4 regions of the Dorea chungnamensis genome follow, and region 3 is predicted to be linked to each of the others. Evidence: riboswitches for the same ligand, from Rfam matches in the RefSeq annotation. Region 3 holds a riboswitch; each other region holds the start of a gene.

Region 1 (2,208 bases), on a different contig from region 3:
GAGGTACCGTGTCCCAAAAATACAAATGCAGCGCCATCTTCTTTTGCAGCATCCAGGCTGTCATATCCTGCTGTTTCCACTGCCTCAGAAGTAATCGCTTCAGCAACCGCTTCTTTATCAGCATTGATAACCGTTGCATCTTCTCCGACTTCTCCAAGCAAAGGCTCTGCAACTTTTACAGATTCAAACTGATCCTGGTAAGCTTCTACAGATTCCATCAGCTCATCGTATTCTGCGCCATGCATCAGATGCGTCGGCTGTACCACCAGATTTTTCACTCCATTAGAAACTGCACGTTCCAATGCCTGATCCATATTATCAATACATTCCTCATCTCTCGCCTGAATATGGTTAATAATGATCTGTGCCGTAAATGCTCTTCTTACCGACCAGTCAGGATATGCTTCCTGAAGTGCATCTTCGATTCCCTTAATATCAGCCACACGACTGTCATTAAAAGAGGTTCCAAAGCTGACTACGAGGATCTCATTTTCACCAATATCATCCTGATTACGAGGATCATCTTTGGATGCATCGCCTGTATCTCTTCCAAAGTAATCCGGATCTGCATTTTCCCCTTCTACCAATTCCTTCTGCTCATCTGTCAGTGCGTCCCATGCCTCTTTGGCTTCCTTGCACTGTTCATCCGTTTCATCTGTTCTCTCCTGCACATAGATGGCATCAATCAATGCAGCTACTTCATCTGCCGCTTCCTGATCAGCATCTGTCTCTACTTCTTCAGTTTCCTCCGCCGTTTCGGATGTCTCCTCACTGCTGCCAGAACATCCGGTCATTACCAGAGCACTTACCATGGAAACTGCCAGCAAGATTGCTACTACTCTTTTCTTCATCTTGTTCCTCCTTCTTATTTCTGGTCCATTTCCGACAAAAGGATATAACGGCAGTACTTATGAGGGTATAATGACTTAAAGCCAAAAAACGTCCTTTTTCCATAAAATGGTAAAAGGACGTAATACTGACATAATCAAACAACACTTCCGGCAGATACAGACACTGCCAGAAATGTAATATCTCCATTATAATCGGTTGCGACCAGTTACTCGTGATCTGTGGGCATATCCCACTCCGTTTTTCAATAGGCAGGTCTCCTGACTTACGGATCCACATCCAAGGCCGCCTTCCCAATTGCTCAGTGACTTATCTGGCCTTGCACTCCTCGCTTACAGTGACGAGTTCGTACAGGATTTGCACCTGTTTCCCTTTTCATCAGACAATCCATGATTGTCTGAACCTATCGAACATACCTTATCACACCCGAATAAAAATGTAAAGTCTCTGAAATTGTTTTTTAATATCTATGGTTATTGACTACTCCACATTTTTTAATGCCTCTTCCATCGGAATCTTTCGGATTCTTCTGAAATCCAGTATTATTACTATCAGGTATCCAAGAAGAACGAAGGAAAACATCTTCACATAGCCCATTGGCTCTATCGTAAAGGCAAACCATCCATTATATTTAAACATAATGATTTTCCATGCCTGTTTCATTACCGTAGAACCTAATATTACACTTATGGTATACGCCACAACCACTACCATTGTTGTAGATAGCAAATATAGGCTTGCGATCTCACGGTTTTCATAACCAAGAATCTTCGCCATGGAGATTGCCGTTTCGTTCTTTTCGATAATAAGCTTTGTCAATAGATAAATCAGCACTGCAGATAACAGGATACACAGAATCTGAAAATACTGCATATAGGCTCCCATAGAATGATCTAACTGGTCGCACATTTTCGTAATATCCTCTTTCGTAATAACTGTCGCGATTTTATCTTCTTCGATATCGGTAATCTCTGTGTCTGAGATATATCCGGTGAACTCCTCCTTGCCCAGTTCAAATAAAGAACGATATTTTTCAATCGGAAGGAAAACTGCAATACTCTGACATTTTTCATAAATTCCTGATACTTTAAACTGATACTGCTTATGTTCATATTTTTCATCCAGCTTAATGATATCTCCCACCTTCAGGTTATACTTCTCACTGAATGGTCGTGAAAGGTACACTTCATTTTCTTCAAGTTCTGATAAGTTTTCAATCTGGATATATCTGCTGTTATCCCGAATGCCATAAATGGACACTTCTTCATCCAATTCATCCCCTGTCTTCTTTAATGCTTTCATACAGAATTCCTCTACGTCCTGATTATCTGTATGAATCATTTTCCCTTCCTCATCTTC
Region 2 (2,208 bases), on a different contig from region 3:
CGAAATGATTTCAGAACTATCGGGTGTTCCTCTTGGCACAGTGCAGAAAATTTTTGCGGGTGTAACTGCCTCACCACGATATGATACATTGTTGGCTTTAGAGAAAGTGCTGAAAAAAGAAGATAACAAGATGGCTGAATCTGTAAGGGATTATTCGGTGAAAAGACCGGGGGAATATACTGTGCAAGATTATTATGCATTGCCGAAAGAAAGACGTGTGGAGTTAATGAATGGAGTCATCTATGATATGGCGGCACCGTCGAATTTGCATCAATTATTATGTACAGAGATATGGCAGCCAATCAAAGATTATATAAAAAAAGAAGGTGGGCAGTGTATTCCGTTTGTTGCGCCGGCAGATGTTCAGCTCGACTGTGATGATAAGACGATGGTTCAGCCAGACGTGTTTGTAGTGTGTGATCGGAGGAAATTAATTAAGCATTGTACTTATGGGGCACCGGATTTCATTGTGGAAATTCTCTCTGAATCAGGAAGAAAGAAAGATATGATTATAAAGTGTGAAAAATATGCCAGTGCAGGAGTCAGAGAATACTGGATTGTAGATCCGGTACAGAAAAAAGTATTAGTATATGACTTTGAACATGATGAATTTCCAGTAATCTATGGATTTGATGACAAAGTTCCAGTGAGGATTTTTGAAGGGAAATGTATCATAAATTTTGCTGAAATCTATGAATATATAAGTTTTTTATATGAATAAAAAGGGAATAGAAACAGGAAGCAGAAAAGAATTTGACATGCCTGACATAAACCGATAGAATATAGATATTGAGACTGGTTTCACTTTGTGGATGAAAAGGGAATGCGGTGCGAATCCGCAGCAGCTCACTCTACTGTAAGAAATGACGAAACCTGCGGACCACTGTTGTGAGAATGACAACGGGAAGGGCGGGGATTAGGTTTTAGTTTTAAGTCAGGATACCTGCCAGTAATCAGAGTAAAGTCTTACGGTGAGGGCAGGATGATACATAAGAATGGAAAAGTTCTGATTGTATGGAGGGATTGTCGCAAGGCGTCACCTCCTTTTTCTTTCATATGAAAAAGATATATTCATGAATGTAGAAAAAGATGTGACAGGAGAGAAAGAATGGCACAGAAAAAACTTGCCTGGGGTTATACTACGGGAACGTGCGCACAGGCGGCGACGAAAGCCGCGCTGAAGATGCTATTTGCAAAAGAGCAGATAGATCAGGTAGAAGTGGAACTTCCCAAGGGAAAGAAACTTCAGTTGAAGATTCATGATATCAGGATAGAATACCGGGATGAGAATCAAAAGGAGATACAGAGCATATCTTGTGCAGTCCAAAAAGATAGTGGAGATGATCCTGATATCACGAACGGAATCATGGTGTACAGTAAAGTGGAAAAAACAAATACAGGACAGTACATTCTTGATGGAGGTCAGGGAATCGGGAGAGTTACGAAACCAGGTCTGGATCAACCAGTTGGGAATGCGGCGATCAATCGCGTTCCGCGTAAGATGATCTTGCAAGAAGTGGAGGATGCCTGTGAGGAGGTTGGTTATCTTGGGGGCATATATGTTGAGATATCCATACCGGAAGGAAAACGTCTTGCAGCAAAGACTTTTAATCCGAGACTGGGAATTGAGGGTGGTCTGTCGATTCTGGGAACCAGCGGATTGGTAGAACCGATGAGTGAGCAGGCATTGTTGGATACTATTTGCCTGGATATAAGAGTGAAAATAGCGGCAGGAAAAGAATATCTGATTGCGGCACCGGGGAATTATGGCCTGGATTTTCTGAGACAAGCCTATGGGATTGAAGAGCAGGAAGTGGTTAAATGCAGTAATTATATTGGACAGACTATAGATATGGCAATTGATCAGGGAAGTAAAGGTATTCTGCTGGTAGGGCATATCGGAAAACTCATTAAAGTTGCCGGAGGGATTATGAATACCCATTCAAGATGGGCGGACTGTCGGATGGAGATTCTTGCAGCGGCAGCGTTAAAAGCAGGAGTTTCGAGGGAAAAGACCTGTGAATTCCTGGATTGTATGACAACAGATGATGCATTGGACAGATGCACAGTTTCTGAGCGAGAAAGGATTATGGGGCAGATAATGGAGCGAATGGAGCAGTATTTGAATTACCGGGCAGCAGGTGAGCTTCAGATTGGTGCGATCACATTTTCCAATATATATGGTATTCTTGGAAAGACCAGCCAGGC
Region 3 (2,208 bases):
TGGTGGTATTGTTCACTTTTCCAGTCGAACCGCTTAAGTCAGACTCATACTTGGATTCGGAATCTGGATTGCTATTATTCTGACTGCCGGAAGAACCGGTGCTGCCGCTGGAACCTGAATTACCAGTGTTGCCTGTGCTGCCAGACGAATTATTCCCAGAATCTGAATCTGTTACTTTTTGCGCACCTTCAGAAGAAAATGTAACATGACGATCATACCACTCATCATTCGCGATTGAATGTGCAGCAATTAAAATTTCCTTATCCAGAACAAGAACAGGAATATCAAATGTACGGTAGGTTGTATCCCCCTCTTTATATTCCTTTCTAGCTCCTATCCATCCTGAACCTTTTTCTGCATCTTCTCCTGAACCAACAAACAAATAATCATAACCTGTTTTTTTAGTGCTTAGAGTCAATTCTGCCGTCATCATACCATTATCAACTGTGAGTATGCAATTATCAATGCTAAACATTCCCTCTGTACAAGTTGCATTTATTATATATCTTCCATTCTCCAAAGCACCTGGTGTTGGAATTGGATCCGGCTCTGTTTCTCCAACTATTTCTGCTGGAATCTGAAGTACCAAAGGAGTTGTTTTATACCATCCCTTTCCTTCACCTGGATTATATAAAGCGATTGGTACATTGCTACCTGCGTCAGATACTGACACGGAGAAATTAAATACCCATCCTGATTTCCCGTCTTGATTAACTTCTATTCCGTCTATTGCTTTTTCCAACGTTGCATCTTCAACATTTCCAAGATAAATCTTACTGTAACTTACATTGGCTGTATACATGCTGATATTAATCTGATTTCCACTAATAACTGCTTCTGAATTTGCTATTTTAAACATTTTATATTCTGTATTATCAGAAACCTTTAATACCTTTATTCCCACATCTCCGGTTGGAATCTGGATACTAGTATTATCAACCTCACCTTCTTCTAAGAGCATTGGTACTCCTAATAGACTTTGATTTATTATCTCAGTTGTGGTAATTTCCTCATTTTCAGAAATATTTTGCTGATTCTCCAGCTGTACTGTTTCATTCTCCATTGTCTGTGGATTCTCCACTTTCTCTTCGGTCTTCGAAGGTTCTACATTCTGCGGAATATCAGAAGGATTTCCCTGTTCAGCTTCTTCTCCTTCTACCACTTCTTCTTGCTGTTCATTCTCTGCATTTTCCTGTCCTTGTACATTCGGCTCTTCTGCTCGAAGCGAGGTCACAGGTGTTACTACCATAGCCACAGCCAGAAGAAGGGCAAGAAATTTTTTCGTGTTGCTTTTCACTTAAATCCTCTCCTTTTGATTATTTTCGGCCTTCTGGGGAAGTGGCCCCTTGTTGGTATTGCAAAAAAAATCTGCTATCATTCCGAAAGCAGACATTCTTCAAGAGCTGTGAAAAATATTTTCCCACAACTTTTACTTTATTACATGAAAACACTTTCTTCGGAAGCTATTCACCAACATTTTCAGCAGGTTTCCTGACTTACATATCAACGCTCGGCTGCACCTTCTCACATATAAAATATATGCAATGGCATATCAGAGCCTTACTCCTTGCTTACAGTGACCGGATCGCTCAGGACTTGCACCTGATTCCCTTTTACCCCTACAGATGAACATCTGTCTGGCACTGAAAACCCCATATATTTGATATTATCAATCACTACCTCATTGTAGCAAACTTATCAGCCAATTACAATATTTCCCAAAGAAAGTCCTTCCTTTTTCACATTCTCAAAAAATAAGCTGTAGCCATACCAAGGCATAAGAATGGCCCAAATGGAAATGATGTTTTATATCCAACTTTTTTTTGCACCAGAATCCATACTACATAGATTCCTGCGCTAAATACCGCCATTACGAATGCAAGCATCATACACCGCCATCCAAGATACCATCCACAGACAGCCGTGAGTTTGATATCACCGCCGCCGAAGCTTCCCGGAACAATACACGTAATAATGAGAAGCAGTATGCTGATACATAAGACGCCGATTCCTCTCTCCATCAGACTGATTTCTGTGAAAAAAGGGGTTGATGCCAGACCAACCCCTCCAGTTATTATGATTAATTTGTTCGGAATCTTCATTGTCTTCCAATCATTATAGGCTATCATTGCCAATAAACTTAAGAATCCTGCCGCAAATAATATTCTACAGACATTCACCATCCGATCTCTCCTTCTGTTTTTTGTT
Region 4 (2,208 bases), on a different contig from region 3:
ATAACATCTACTGGCGGTACATTTCCCATTAACATCACTTTATCTCCAATCGCTTCTTTTGCCTCAGCAAGATCTTCGCAATTATCTATACTAAATGCACATACTCCACTATTTGCAATGTCGTTCCAGATTGGTTTTGTCTTTCCACAAATATGGATCATCGGCGGCTGTCCTGTTATTTCATAAAGCCCATCAATTAACTCTTTCAAATATGGGTAAGAAAACTCATCGAACTGCTTTTTACTCAAAATATCCGAGCAGGTCACCGGATCAGATATAAATACAGAACATGGTCCAAATTCTTTACAAAATGCTTCTACCCATTTTAATGAACATTCATTGGAAAGTTTCAAAAGCTTTTTCAACATTTCCGGATTCTTTCTGGTATCTCTTAACATTAAGTCCACCGGCCTGATCGCAGCTGCACATGACACCGGCCCTGTCACACCTGTGCTGATTGGATAATCCGGCAACAGTTTTTTTAATTGCTTTGCCATCTCAATCATTGGAGTGAGAACTGGATTGTCATATGGGTCCACGACTTTTAATTTATCAAAATCTGCATAATCCATAAGGACATGTTCTTCGATTCGAGGCACTCCGTATTCCGGTGTAAAAAGTTTCGATCCAAGTGCTACTCCAATGGTTCTTAAATCCGGCCCAACACCAAATCCAAAGTTGTTATATGTCACATCTTTTTCCCTGATGACCTTTGCCATAACTTCCGGATCTTCGCTCATTTGTTTCGTTGAATATCCCATCAGATTGGCAATCGCCATCTCTGGGGCAAGAATTCCATATGGAATGCAGTCCACTTCCTCCCCTTTCATGTATGCTGCCATACGTTCAGAAGGTGTCATCTCTTCTTTCTGTTCATTCATCAACTTTTTCAGCTCTTGATAATCCATTTTTTACCTCCTAAAATAAAATACGGTACGAAAAAACAGCGTAAACACTGCCTTTCCCCACCGAAATCTCCTGAAAATATATAGCAGGTCTCCTGACTCGACTTCATCCTCTGGATTTCCTTCCCCAAAAGTAAAACATCTTGAGTGGTCAATAAAACCATCGTCCGTCACACAGTAGAGCGGGCTGCTTCGGACTCTCACCGAATTCCCTTTTCAACAATTTTCATTGTCACTATATACGTTTACATTTCAAGTTTATCATGTAAATTAACATTTTCCAAATCGGTTATTACTATAATAAAAGTCTTATATAGACAGTTTCTATTCTACGGGTTTTTCATCTCTAAATGATTCATTCACTTAATGTTTTCGTTCTGACAAACTATAATACAGATAAATATATTACAGGAAACGCTGCTTGAAAAAGAATAACATCAGAGAGGAGTTTCGCACACCAACAGATCTGGTCGGGTGCGAGGCTCCCCTTTTATGTATATTTTTATCCTAATTTTGTCAATTGTTCTAATATCTCTAATGATTTAAATCTTTTTCCTACGTAAGTTTCCAGATATCTTCCGGTCACCTTTCCCAGTTCCCGAAGCACTTCATCAGATACGGTAAAGGTATATAGTTTTTCCACCGGCGTTCCCACAATATATTGAAGCGTATAGATTGTAGAGGGATTCAGCACCATTCCATCCGAAACATCTCTTCTGCATCTGTCACAGAGCAGACCTCCACGTCTAACACTGAACACCATTGGTCTTTCTCTGTCACCGCATCCTACACACTGGAAAACCTGTGGTCCTTCTCCATTGATACTGACCGTTTTCAGCTCGTAGATATATCGAATCAGCAGATTTGGTATATGGGGATTTACAAGTGCCCGAAGAGTCTGATACAAAAGCTTTAAAAGCTGAGTCTCATCGTTAGCTTCTCTTGCATAATAATTGGCCAGTTCCATAAAATAGAATCCGTAATATGCCCCTTCAACATCCATACGCAGCTCCTGAAAGTAATTGGAAATAGAGGCCGACACCAATGTATATGATGTCCGCCCCTCATAAACTGTAAATTCTCCAAAGGAAAATGGACTCGTCACTCCCATCAGTGCACTGTTAGGCCTTCTTGCGCCGCGGGCAAATGCTGCAATCTTCCCTCGTTCTTTTGTCAGAATTACCACTCGTCTGTCATATTCGCCGACAGGAGCTGCCTGCAGGACCAGGCCTGTCACTGTAATCTGATTCACCGTTTATTCCACCTTCATGGTCTTTTATTATCTGTTTACAAATCTGCATTC

What was found. Region 3 has a riboswitch for cobalamin ahead of ABE613_RS09700 (hypothetical protein). Riboswitches for the same ligand answer to the same signal wherever they lie in the genome.
Region 1: it holds a riboswitch for cobalamin, as region 3 does, so the genes downstream of both, ABE613_RS05640 (sirohydrochlorin cobaltochelatase) here and ABE613_RS09700 (hypothetical protein) in region 3, are expected to answer to the same signal.
Region 2: it holds a riboswitch for cobalamin, as region 3 does, so the genes downstream of both, cbiD (cobalt-precorrin-5B (C(1))-methyltransferase CbiD) here and ABE613_RS09700 (hypothetical protein) in region 3, are expected to answer to the same signal.
Region 4: it holds a riboswitch for cobalamin, as region 3 does, so the genes downstream of both, ABE613_RS06240 (uroporphyrinogen decarboxylase family protein) here and ABE613_RS09700 (hypothetical protein) in region 3, are expected to answer to the same signal.

Annotation. Positions count from the first base shown of each region.
Region 1 is NZ_JBDOHT010000005.1:7,748-9,955, reverse strand. Features, by position in the region: gene ABE613_RS05640 (sirohydrochlorin cobaltochelatase) at 1-851, opposite strand, end outside; cobalamin riboswitch at 1,083-1,271, opposite strand; gene ABE613_RS05635 (ABC transporter permease) at 1,330-2,208, opposite strand, start outside.
Region 2 is NZ_JBDOHT010000013.1:65,690-67,897, reverse strand. Features, by position in the region: gene ABE613_RS11750 (Uma2 family endonuclease) at 1-721, shown strand, start outside; cobalamin riboswitch at 780-965, shown strand; gene cbiD (cobalt-precorrin-5B (C(1))-methyltransferase CbiD) at 1,109-2,208, shown strand, end outside.
Region 3 is NZ_JBDOHT010000009.1:115,482-117,689, forward strand. Features, by position in the region: gene ABE613_RS09700 (hypothetical protein) at 1-1,297, opposite strand, end outside; cobalamin riboswitch at 1,465-1,663, opposite strand; gene ABE613_RS09705 (prepilin peptidase) at 1,740-2,183, opposite strand; gene ABE613_RS09710 (dicarboxylate/amino acid:cation symporter) at 2,167-2,208, opposite strand, start outside.
Region 4 is NZ_JBDOHT010000005.1:139,537-141,744, reverse strand. Features, by position in the region: gene ABE613_RS06240 (uroporphyrinogen decarboxylase family protein) at 1-908, opposite strand, end outside; cobalamin riboswitch at 974-1,160, opposite strand; gene recO (DNA repair protein RecO) at 1,408-2,157, opposite strand.